Regions from separate parts of the Rummeliibacillus sp. SL167 genome, predicted to be linked through region 2. Evidence: riboswitches for the same ligand, from Rfam matches in the RefSeq annotation. Region 2 holds a riboswitch; the other holds the start of a gene.
What was found. A riboswitch is a leader RNA that binds a small molecule or an ion and turns the genes downstream of it on or off. The one in region 2 is predicted to bind S-adenosylmethionine.

Region 1 (5,356 bases), 1.3 Mb from region 2:
ACTTCGTTATATTGAGTGACATCTTCTAAAAATGTTTCCGCAATATACTTTGCACGCAATGGATCTCCTGGTAATAATACAGTTTCGGCGATGTCGCCTTGTTTAGCATCGATATGAATGCTCATATTCTTTCCCCATTTCCATTCAAAATTTTTATCCACTTGTCCTATTGTACCAACAAAGTCAGACCTCTGACAATTATTACTTTTCGTATTTTTCTTCGTATTTTTGCCAAAGCTCATCGAATACAACGGCACTCAACTCGTGATCGGCTTTTTCCTCTACATACCTTGAAATTATTTGGAAATCCTCTTCTTGTTTTGGAAAACTATGATCATGAAAAGCCGCTTCCGCAAAAGCCGCCTTTTCGTCTTTTCCACCTCTATACGTTAATACAAAATGATAAAATGATGGTTTCATATTGATCCTACCCTTTTCATTATATAGTACATTCTAATCGTTGTAACAGAAAACAATAGCTAATAATTGTCCAATGCTTCTCATTTTTTAAACAATTATACCACGATAGATCCTATAAGTTCTTTGTTATTATCACTCTCTCACAAAACAGACCTTCTCACAATGATGGATTTTCATCCTCCACAAAGTATTCGTAAAACCAATCAGGCTTTTACAGGAAGTTGACCACACTACCCTCTTGTTTTTTACTGAAGTCTTTGAATCACAGGATTTTTCTGACCGTTACTGTGAAGTAAAAAAGATTGATTTGTTGAATAGCATTAGGCTATTGAAAAAACATTCCATCGAATCCTGATGAAAATCCCCCCTAGGAATGGATAATTTATAAGCTTAAGTTGGTAGAAATTTTAGTATCTCTCCAAAGTTTTCTTATTTTTTTGATACGGGCAACCTTCCTACTGCTGCATCGTTCTATAAAACGGTTGCAAAATGATATTAATATAGAATTATAGGCATCACTTACTAAGCTTTATCATACATATGAGGAGATGGTACAAATGAAAATAGTAAAGGTTTTACTATCTTTCATGGTCACATTTGGAACTTTGACTTTCTTTATTTTTTCAACCAATAGTGACGCAGCAACAACAAATACAGTAAAGGCAAAAGTAGCAAATAGCGTATACGTTCACCTGGAGCCTTCAGCTAATGCGAAAAGAATCGGTACGCTTTGGAAAGGCGATAAAGTCGTTGTATATAGCCAATCCAAAACAGGTTGGGCTAAAATTAAGTTTCATAAAAAAACAGCTTATGTATATTCGTCATACTTAATATTCAGCCCAAAAACATCTTCACCTAAAAATTCAGATAATAAAACAAACACTCCAAAACAGAATACTGGCCAAAAAACATCCTATCGTCCGGTAACGACGAATATCTACTACTATATTGAAAATGGTCAAAAAGGTAAAATGTTTTCTAGTAACAAACGTAATTCAACAGGTTGGACCTATTGGTACAAAAAAACAAGTACTGCCCCAAAACAAATCATTTTAATTCGTGAATCTTCTAATGGTTTAGATTACAAATTTGCGAAAATCGGTACTGTTCGTCAAATCATTTATCCTTTTACAAAAAATCAAGTATTTAAAACAAACCACAAAAGTTACAAAGTCGTTTCTATTTCAAATAAATTCACCGTAAAAGCAGGTACATTTAAATCTGTTGTTGGCATTAAAGGAGCTGATGGCTCGATCACTTATTACGCTCCAAATGCTGGGGCAATCAAAATAGTAAAAAACAAAAAAGTCATTTATGAAGTTACAAAAATTATATCTAAATAAATCAATTTCATAAATCATTTTCTTCTTAAAAAATACGAACATTTAAGAATAACTAATTTTGATAATTGTGTAGCGGAAGACGGCGACTCCTCGATTAGGCTTGCGCATTTCCTTCGTGCGGTGTAAGTTCAGGGAGGCTTATTCAAAGTCCTACGGGAAAAGCTTGAGCTGAAAGCCCCGCAGGAACAATTTAAGGGACAAAGCCTAAGTTCGCCACATCCTGTGGCAACGGCTTTGGGGTCAACATCGTGTCGACCCGAGGAGATTGAAGCCAAGCCCGTGGAAAGCGCCGTCTGGAGTGGAACAAAAACTTCTGAACATTAATGTTCATGCTGATTAGAAATGTTCGTGTTTTTCATCTAGATTTTGCATTATGAAATTGATTCAAATAATTAAAAAAGAACAAAAAAATTTTTTAGTAACTTTTTTATCATTTAAAACAGAAAGCTCTCACCACTAAAAAATTAGGACTCTAAATTTTTAATTACCCTATTGCATAGTTTTTCCTAAAGTGTTACTATTTCATTAATTCATTTTTTCTAACAATTGAATATTGTTTCTTATCCAGAGAGATGGAGGGACTTGGCCCTGTGAAATCTCAGCAACCACCGTTTTTGGTAAGGTGCTAATTCCAGTAGACGTATGTCTAGCAGATAAGAAGATTGACTTTGTATATTTAAGGTCCTCTTCTTAAGAGGACCTTTTTATTTTATAATAAAAAGGATGATGAACATGTCTAATAATCATATTTCCACTTGTTTAGCTCAAATCGGCACAAACACAGATCCTCTAACAGGATCCATCAATACCCCTATCTATCTTTCGACTGCATATCGTCACGCGGGACTTGATCAATCAACTGGTTATGACTATACAAGGTCCAAAAATCCAACTCGATTCGTTTTAGAAGAAGGAGTTGCAAAATTAGAAAATGGAGATGCAGGATTTGCCTGTAGTAGCGGGATGGCCGCTATTCAATTAGTACTATCCCTTTTCAAAACAGGTGATGAAATTATCTATTCAGATGACATCTATGGCGGTACTTACCGACTCGCAAGACAGTATGAAAACCAATATAAGATCAAGGCTCATTTTTCTCCATTCCAATCAATAGAAGAAGTTGAAACAATTGTTAATGAAAATACGAAAGCACTATTTATCGAATCACCTACCAACCCATTAATGCAAGAAGTGGATATCGCACAATTTGCAGAGTTTGCGAAAAAACATCATTTATTACTCATAGTGGATAACACCTTTTTGACCCCTTACTATCAACGTCCAATTGAACTCGGTGCAGATATTGTCGTGCATAGTGCCACAAAATATATCGGTGGACATAATGATGTGCTTGCTGGTCTTGTTATAGCAAAGGGAGAAGAACTCTCTGAAAGATTGCTATATAACCACAATGCATCCGGTGCAACATTGGCACCCATTGATAGTTGGCTGTTGCTCCGAGGATTAAAAACCTTACATGTTCGCATGAAACAACATACAGAAAACGCCCAAAAAATCGTTGCATACTTAGAACAAGAACCTTTAGTAAAGGATGTCCTTTATGCAGGATTAGGAGGTATGGTTTCTTTCCGCTTACAACGTTCGGAATGGGTCCCTTCTTTCCTTGAAAATTTACAGTTAATCGCATTTGCCGAAAGTCTGGGTGGTATTGAAAGCTTTATCACTTATCCTGCCACTCAAACGCATGCAGATATCCCTGAAGAAGAACGAATTGCCCGCGGAGTTGACAATTCATTGTTACGCTTTTCAGTTGGAATTGAAGAAGCTGAAGATTTAATCGCTGATTTGCAACGTGTGTTTGCTATTGTTAAAGAAGAGGTGTCCGTCCATGAGTCAACAAAATAAACAATCCATTGAAACAAACCTAATTACTGCTTCCACAAGAGGCGATTATGAACAAAAGACCGGAGCTGTCAATGTTCCTATTTATCTTTCTTCTACATTTGATCAAAAACATTTCGATTCTTTTGGGCCATATGATTATAGTCGCTCAGGAAATCCGACTCGCGATGCGCTAGAAAAAACAATTGCTGAACTAGAGGGAGGAACAAGAGGTTTTGCCTTTTCTTCAGGCATTGCAGCGATCTCCTCTGCCCTGCTTACTTTAAATGCTGGTGATCACCTCGTCGTAACGAATGAAGTGTATGGTGGTACTTATCGATTGGTAACACAAGTATTAACAAAATATGGTATATCTCATACGTTTGCAGATTTTACAAATCTACAAGAAGTGGAAGCCGCTATTCAACCGAATACTAAGATTTTATATGCTGAAACTCCTGCCAATCCACTTCTTGGTATTACAGATATTCGGGGAATTGTTTCGATTGCTAAAAGACATGGCTTGTTAACTTTTGTCGATAATACCTTTATGACCCCACTTTATCAACGACCTCTTGACCTAGGTGTCGATGTAGTATTGCATAGTGCAACAAAATTTTTGGGTGGTCATAGTGATATTATTGCTGGATTAGTTGTCACAAAAGATGAGGAACTTGGAAAACAAATTTATTTTATGCAAAATTCAATGGGGGCTATTTTGGGGGCTCAAGATTCATTTTCTTTAATACAAGGAATAAAAACACTGAATGCTCGTCTAACCCAGTCATCTCAATCAGCCATGAAGATCGCTTCTTATCTCGATCAACATGAACTGGTAGAAGAAGTTCATTATCCTGGATTGCCTCATCATCCAGGCTATGAAGTCCATGCAAGTCAGGCATCAAATGCGGGTGCTGTGTTATCCTTTACACTGCCCAATCGTGAACTAACCAAAGCTTTTGTCGAACATGTACAAATCCCTATTTTTGCCGTTAGTCTAGGCGGTGTTGAATCTATTCTTTCATATCCTGTAACCATGAGTCATGCAGCGATTCCAAAAGAAGAACGTGATAAACGAGGAATTACAGATGGTCTTCTTCGCTTTTCAGTTGGTTTAGAAAATGTGGATGACTTAATCGCTGATTTTGAACAAGCTTTCCAAGCAGCAAAAAAGATTGCCGTAGTTTCAAAATAAAGAAAAGACTTATAAAAAAAGACTGTTATATGGATTGTTGTTTTTTAACCATATGATAATAGCAGTAAAAAGTGACGACTCCTCCAAAAATGCATTTCGCATGTTTGAGGAGTCGCTGTTTTTTGCTTTATCATCTATTAAATGGAGATACTATACAAGACGCAGTATCCATGTTATTTTGAACGTAGATGTCTTCTGCTAAATCAAGATAAATAAGTTACTCAACTTTACTTTTCAAAAAGTTTCTCGAATTCCGCATAGCCTTCCTCTGCTAGTTTATTTTTGGGAATGAACCGTAACGCAGCAGAATTAATACAGTAACGCAAGCCACCTGTTTCAATCGGACCATCTGGAAAAACATGACCGAGGTGAGAATCCGCTTCCTTACTACGCACTTCAATCCTTAGCATACCAAAACTTGTATCCTTATGCTCTGTAATGCACACATTTTCTACAGGTTTCGTAAATGCTGGCCAGCCACAACCTGATTGAAATTTATCCTTTGAAGAAAATAGTGGTTCCCCTGATACAATATCTACATATAATCCATCCTCAA
Region 2 (5,356 bases):
AAACCACATATAGATGGAAAACTTAAATGGTTTTCCATCCTCTTTCATGATGAGGAGATGAGGGAAGGAATCGAAATCCGTAATTATGGAGAAGAGGTTTTCTTCAATCAAGTAACAAAGGATGAAGCCGAACCAATTGTCGAGATGTTTGAACAATGTCAATTGATCGTAGAATTTGTACCGGATGATACGGACTAAATGTGCACTGCAACTTTTGTTGTGGTGTGTTTTTATTATTGAAATAACTGGTCGTCGTTCATTAAGTCTCTTCTATTTATTTTTTGTATAAAAAGTTAATAAGGATAATGGTATGAAACGAAAATATCCTATTTAAGAGGTGAAATAGGCTTTTTTCATACTAAATGATAGCGGCATGAATTTGACTGCCATGTAGCTTTTTTTGTATAAAAAATTTGTCAGAAGCAGATTGGTTGGGTAAGTTGTTTCTGAAAGTTTACTTTACATGCATCTTAAAGTGAACCACACAGTTTGTTTATATAAATCAAAAACTCGACCAATTCATTGAAATTGGTCGAGTTGGATACGATTTTGGATTACTTATAGGTTGATGGGACTACTAAGCGAGTGGTGCCCCTTTTTTAGCAATATCTTCAGCGACTGAACCGAATTTTTTAAAGTTTTCATGGAACATACCAGCTAATTCAGTTGCCTTTTTATCATAAGCTTTTTTATCGGCCCATACATTACGTGGATTTAAAAGTTCTGTTGGAACATCTTCAATAGCTGTTGGGATTGCAAGACCAAAAACTGGATCTCTGTCAGTAAATACATCGTTGATTTTACCGTTGATAGCAGCGCGGACCATTGTACGAGTATAAGAAAGTTTCATACGGCTACCTTCACCATAGCTACCACCAGTCCAGCCAGTGTTGACTAAGAAAACATTTACTTGGTGTTCGTCAATTTTCTTTCCTAACATTTCTGCATAAACTGTTGCATGAAGTGGGAAGAATGGAGCACCGAAGCAAGTAGAAAATACTGGTTCTGGTTCTACAACACCACGTTCTGTACCAGGGATTTTAGACGTGAAGCCTGATAAGAAATGATACATCGCTTGTTCTTTTGTTAGTTTGCTGATCGGAGGTAAAACACCAAAAGCATCAGCTGTTAAGAAGATAACTGTTTTTGGGTGACCTGCAACAGATGGATCAACGATATTTTCGATATTTTGAATTGGATATGCAGCACGAGTATTTTGTGTTAGTGTAGCATCATCGTAATCAGGAACACGACTGTCAGCATTGACAGCTACATTTTCAAGTACAGTACCAAAGTTGATCGCATTATAAATTTCCGGTTCTTTTTCAGCAGAAAGGTTGATTGTTTTTGCATAGCAACCACCTTCGATATTGAATACCCCATTATCAGACCAACCGTGTTCGTCATCTCCGATTAGTTTACGATTACCATCAGCAGATAATGTTGTTTTACCAGTACCTGATAAACCGAAGAATAGAGCAACATCACCTTGTTCACCAACATTTGCTGAACAGTGCATGGAAAGAATGCCTTGTCGTGGTAATAAGTAATTCATAATACCAAAGATTGATTTTTTCATTTCACCAGCGTATTCAGTACCGCCGATTAAAATAATACGTTTTTCAAGAGATACGATGATAAATGTTTCTGAAGCTGTGCCATCAACTTTAGGATCTGCTTTAAATGTTGGGGCAGATACGATTGTGAAATCAGCATCATGAGTTTTAAGTTCTTCATCAGTAGGTCGGATGAATAATTGGTGAGCAAATAGGTTATGCCAAGCGTATTCATTAACAACTCGGATCGCTAGGCGAGAGTTTTTATCTGCACCTGCAAAGCCTTTAAATACAAAAACTTCTTCTTTTTGCTTTAAATAATTGATAACTTTGTTATATAATGAATCAAATACTTCTGCGGAAATTGGTTGGTTAATTTTTCCCCAGTCAATATGATCTTTAGAAGATTCTTCAACTACCATAAATTTATCTTTAGGTGAACGTCCTGTATATTTGCCTGTTACTGCACGAACTGCACCATCAACTGTTAAGATTGCTTCACCGCGTGAAGTTGCTTTTTCCACTAATTGTGGGACTGAAAGTTGCTCTAAAATGTTTTGTCCTTGTAATAAGTCCTTCAGTTCATTCGCAATTTCTACTGAATTCATCTTGGTTCGTACCATCCTTTTTTTATTTATTTATTATATGCCCTTCTGAAAAGGGGATCTAGTTATTCATTTCGAGAATTAGTATAACACATTTGAATGAATAGTCTATACTAATTATTAATTATTTTTTTAAATTTGACTTTTTTCAAAATCAATAGAGAATACGTTTGACTTTCGGAACAATATCACTTACTATAAGCATTAGAACGGATACTCTTATCCCGAGCTGGTGGAGGGTCAGGCCCTATGAAACCCGGCAACCTGCATTATTTTTCACGTAATGCGTTGGTGCTAATCTGATGCAAGGAACATTCCTTGAACGATAAGAGTGAAAGGTGCTTACGAAACATATCCTTTCCTCATTGTTTTTCGATGAGTGAAAGGTTTTTTTTTTCAAAAAATAGAAGCAAATCTGATTTGTTTCATTATTATATGCGATTTGTGGCATTCTATTTATACTATGTACTGGCACTTTCTATATCCTCGTGTTAAAAAAGCAGCTTACAGCGGGCTTGTCGTTTAGTGTAACTGTTTAAACGGACATGGGTAATGAGTACCGTATCTTTTTTCGAGAGGATCTCGTTATAATAGGAGGAAACCAAATGACAAACAGACGATTATTCACATCAGAAAGCGTAACAGAAGGACATCCGGATAAAATCTGCGACCAAATTTCAGATGCAATTTTAGATGCAATTATTGCAAAAGATCCGAATGCGCGTGTAGCATGTGAAACAACAGCTACAACAGGTCTAGTACTTGTAGCTGGTGAAATTTCAACTACTACATATGTAGATATTAAAGGTATTGTACGAGATACAGTGGCAGAAATTGGCTATACTCGTGGCAAATACGGCTTTGACGCCGAAAATTTAGCTGTGCTTGTAGCGATTGGTGAACAATCACCTGATATTGCACAAGGTGTTGACCAAGCATTAGAAGCTCGTGAAGGCTCTATGACAGATGCAGATATTGAAGCCATTGGTGCAGGGGATCAAGGTTTAATGTTTGGCTATGCTTGTAATGAAACACCAGAATTAATGCCATTGCCAATAAGCCTTGCCCATAAATTGGCACGACGCTTATCAGAAGTTCGTAAATCAGGCCAATTATCTTACTTACGACCTGATGGTAAAACACAAGTGACGGTCGAATATGATGAAAATAACCAACCTGTACGAGTAGACACTATCGTGATTTCAACTCAACATGATGAAGAAGTATCATTAGAACAAATCAAAAAAGACCTAAAGGCGGAAGTGATTGCGAAAGTTGTCCCAGCTGAATTACTTGATGACAATACCAAATACTTTATCAATCCAACAGGTCGTTTCGTAATTGGCGGACCAAAAGGTGATGCAGGTCTTACTGGTCGTAAAATCATTGTTGATACCTATGGCGGTTATGCTCGTCATGGTGGCGGTGCTTTCTCAGGAAAAGATGCAACAAAGGTTGACCGTTCAGGAGCATATGCAGCTCGCTATGTTGCGAAAAATATCGTCGCAGCAGGCCTTGCAGAACGTGCAGAAGTTCAACTTGCTTATGCTATCGGTGTTGCACAACCAGTATCAATTGCAGTCGATACGTTTGGCACTGGTAAAGTAAAAGAAAGCGATCTAGTAGAAGCGATTCGTGAACTCTTCGATTTACGTCCAGCAGGTATCATCAAAATGTTGGATCTACGTCGCCCTATTTACAGGCAAACAGCAGCATATGGACATTTTGGACGGACTGATTTAGATATTCCATGGGAAAAAACAGATAAAGTAGCAGCATTGAAAGAAAAATTTGCTGTAAAAGCTTAGAAAATCAATGACCAAATCAAAAAGGTCATTCGCCATGATGATGGTGGATGACCTTTTGTTTTGTGTAAAATGTTAAAGTAAATTATCGAGGTAGCGGGTTGTTTTGTACAGATTTATAATATTGCCCTTTTTCGTAGTATTCGTTTAGGATACGATCCATATCTTTTTTGTCTTCCTCTGTTAGTTCACGAACCACTTTTGCAGGACGACCGAATGCAAGTGTATTTGGTGGGATTTTCTTTCCTTGCGTAACCAGACTACCAGCACCAATAAATGCGCCTTCACCAATTTCAGCACCATCTAAAACGATGGAAGCCATTCCTATTAGTGCTCCTTTTTTTATATGACAGCTATGAAGTGTTACTTGATGGCCAATGGTGGCTTCATCTTCTATAATTAGCGGTGCAGCTGGACTTTGATGTAAACAACAGAGATCTTGAATATTTACTTTACGACCAATAATAGTAGGCGAAACATCACCACGAATAACGGTATTATAAAAGATAGATGAATCTGGACCTATCGTCACATCTCCTGTTATAACAACATGATCACCAATGAAAGCAGATGGGTCAATAGATGGTTTTTTATCTTTAAATGGATAAATCATCGAAAATACGCCTCATTTCAAGTTAGAATTTTTTATAATTATCGTAACAAACGGATGTGATAATTGGAACAGAAAAACATAGAATACGTTAAAATAGAGATAGAATCAATGAGGAGAGAAGTAATTATGTGGAAATGGGAAGCTGAAGGTCAAGCGAAAGCAGTGGTTGTTTTTATACATAGTGCATACGAGCACCATCGAAGATATGCTTGGTTAATTGAAAAATTGAGAACGTCTGGAATGCATGTCATCACTGGTGATTTACCAGGACATGGTGAAGAGAGCAGGCGTAAAAAAGCGCATGACGAAGATTTTAGAGATTATGCAAAGTTTATTCGTCAAATGATGCAAATCGCATTTACTTACAATTTGCCGATCTTTATCATTGGGCATGGGTTAGGCGCAACACTTGCCATTCAAATAGAAAGAAAACATAAATACGAATGTGCTGGGATGATTTTGACATCTCCATGGATGCATTTAATTCATCAACCCTCTAAGTTATCCAATGCCTTAACAGGATTGAGCAAATTAACGGGGAATATGAAGATTCATCATGACATTACGGTAAAGCAGCTAACACGTAGCTATGAATTTTATAAAGAAGAAAAAGATGATATTTACTATAATTCAGTGATTACTGTTAATTGGTATCGAGAATTACATCAATTTATGAAGAATGTTGTGATAGCCACCGAAGAATTGCCAGACATCCCCGTACTGTTGATGAATGGCGGAAATGATAAAATCGTTTCACCAGCGCACAGTAAAAAGTGG

Region 1: linked by a shared signal. The riboswitch ahead of FEZ13_RS06295 (methionine biosynthesis PLP-dependent protein) and the one ahead of metK (methionine adenosyltransferase) in region 2 are both predicted to bind S-adenosylmethionine.

The regions. Positions count from the first base shown of each region.
Region 1 is NZ_VCBM01000001.1:1,403,017-1,408,372, forward strand. Features, by position in the region: gene deoD (purine-nucleoside phosphorylase) at 1-125, opposite strand, end outside; gene FEZ13_RS06285 (YozE family protein) at 202-420, opposite strand; gene FEZ13_RS06290 (SH3 domain-containing protein) at 978-1,763, shown strand; SAM riboswitch class I at 2,321-2,423, shown strand; gene FEZ13_RS06295 (methionine biosynthesis PLP-dependent protein) at 2,496-3,629, shown strand; gene metC (cystathionine beta-lyase) at 3,613-4,800, shown strand; gene msrB (peptide-methionine (R)-S-oxide reductase MsrB) at 5,028-5,356, opposite strand, start outside.
Region 2 is NZ_VCBM01000001.1:90,836-96,191, forward strand. Features, by position in the region: gene FEZ13_RS00330 (hypothetical protein) at 1-198, shown strand, start outside; gene pckA (phosphoenolpyruvate carboxykinase (ATP)) at 578-2,164, opposite strand; SAM riboswitch class I at 2,378-2,493, shown strand; gene metK (methionine adenosyltransferase) at 2,767-3,969, shown strand; gene FEZ13_RS00345 (gamma carbonic anhydrase) at 4,052-4,579, opposite strand; gene FEZ13_RS00350 (alpha/beta hydrolase) at 4,706-5,356, shown strand, end outside.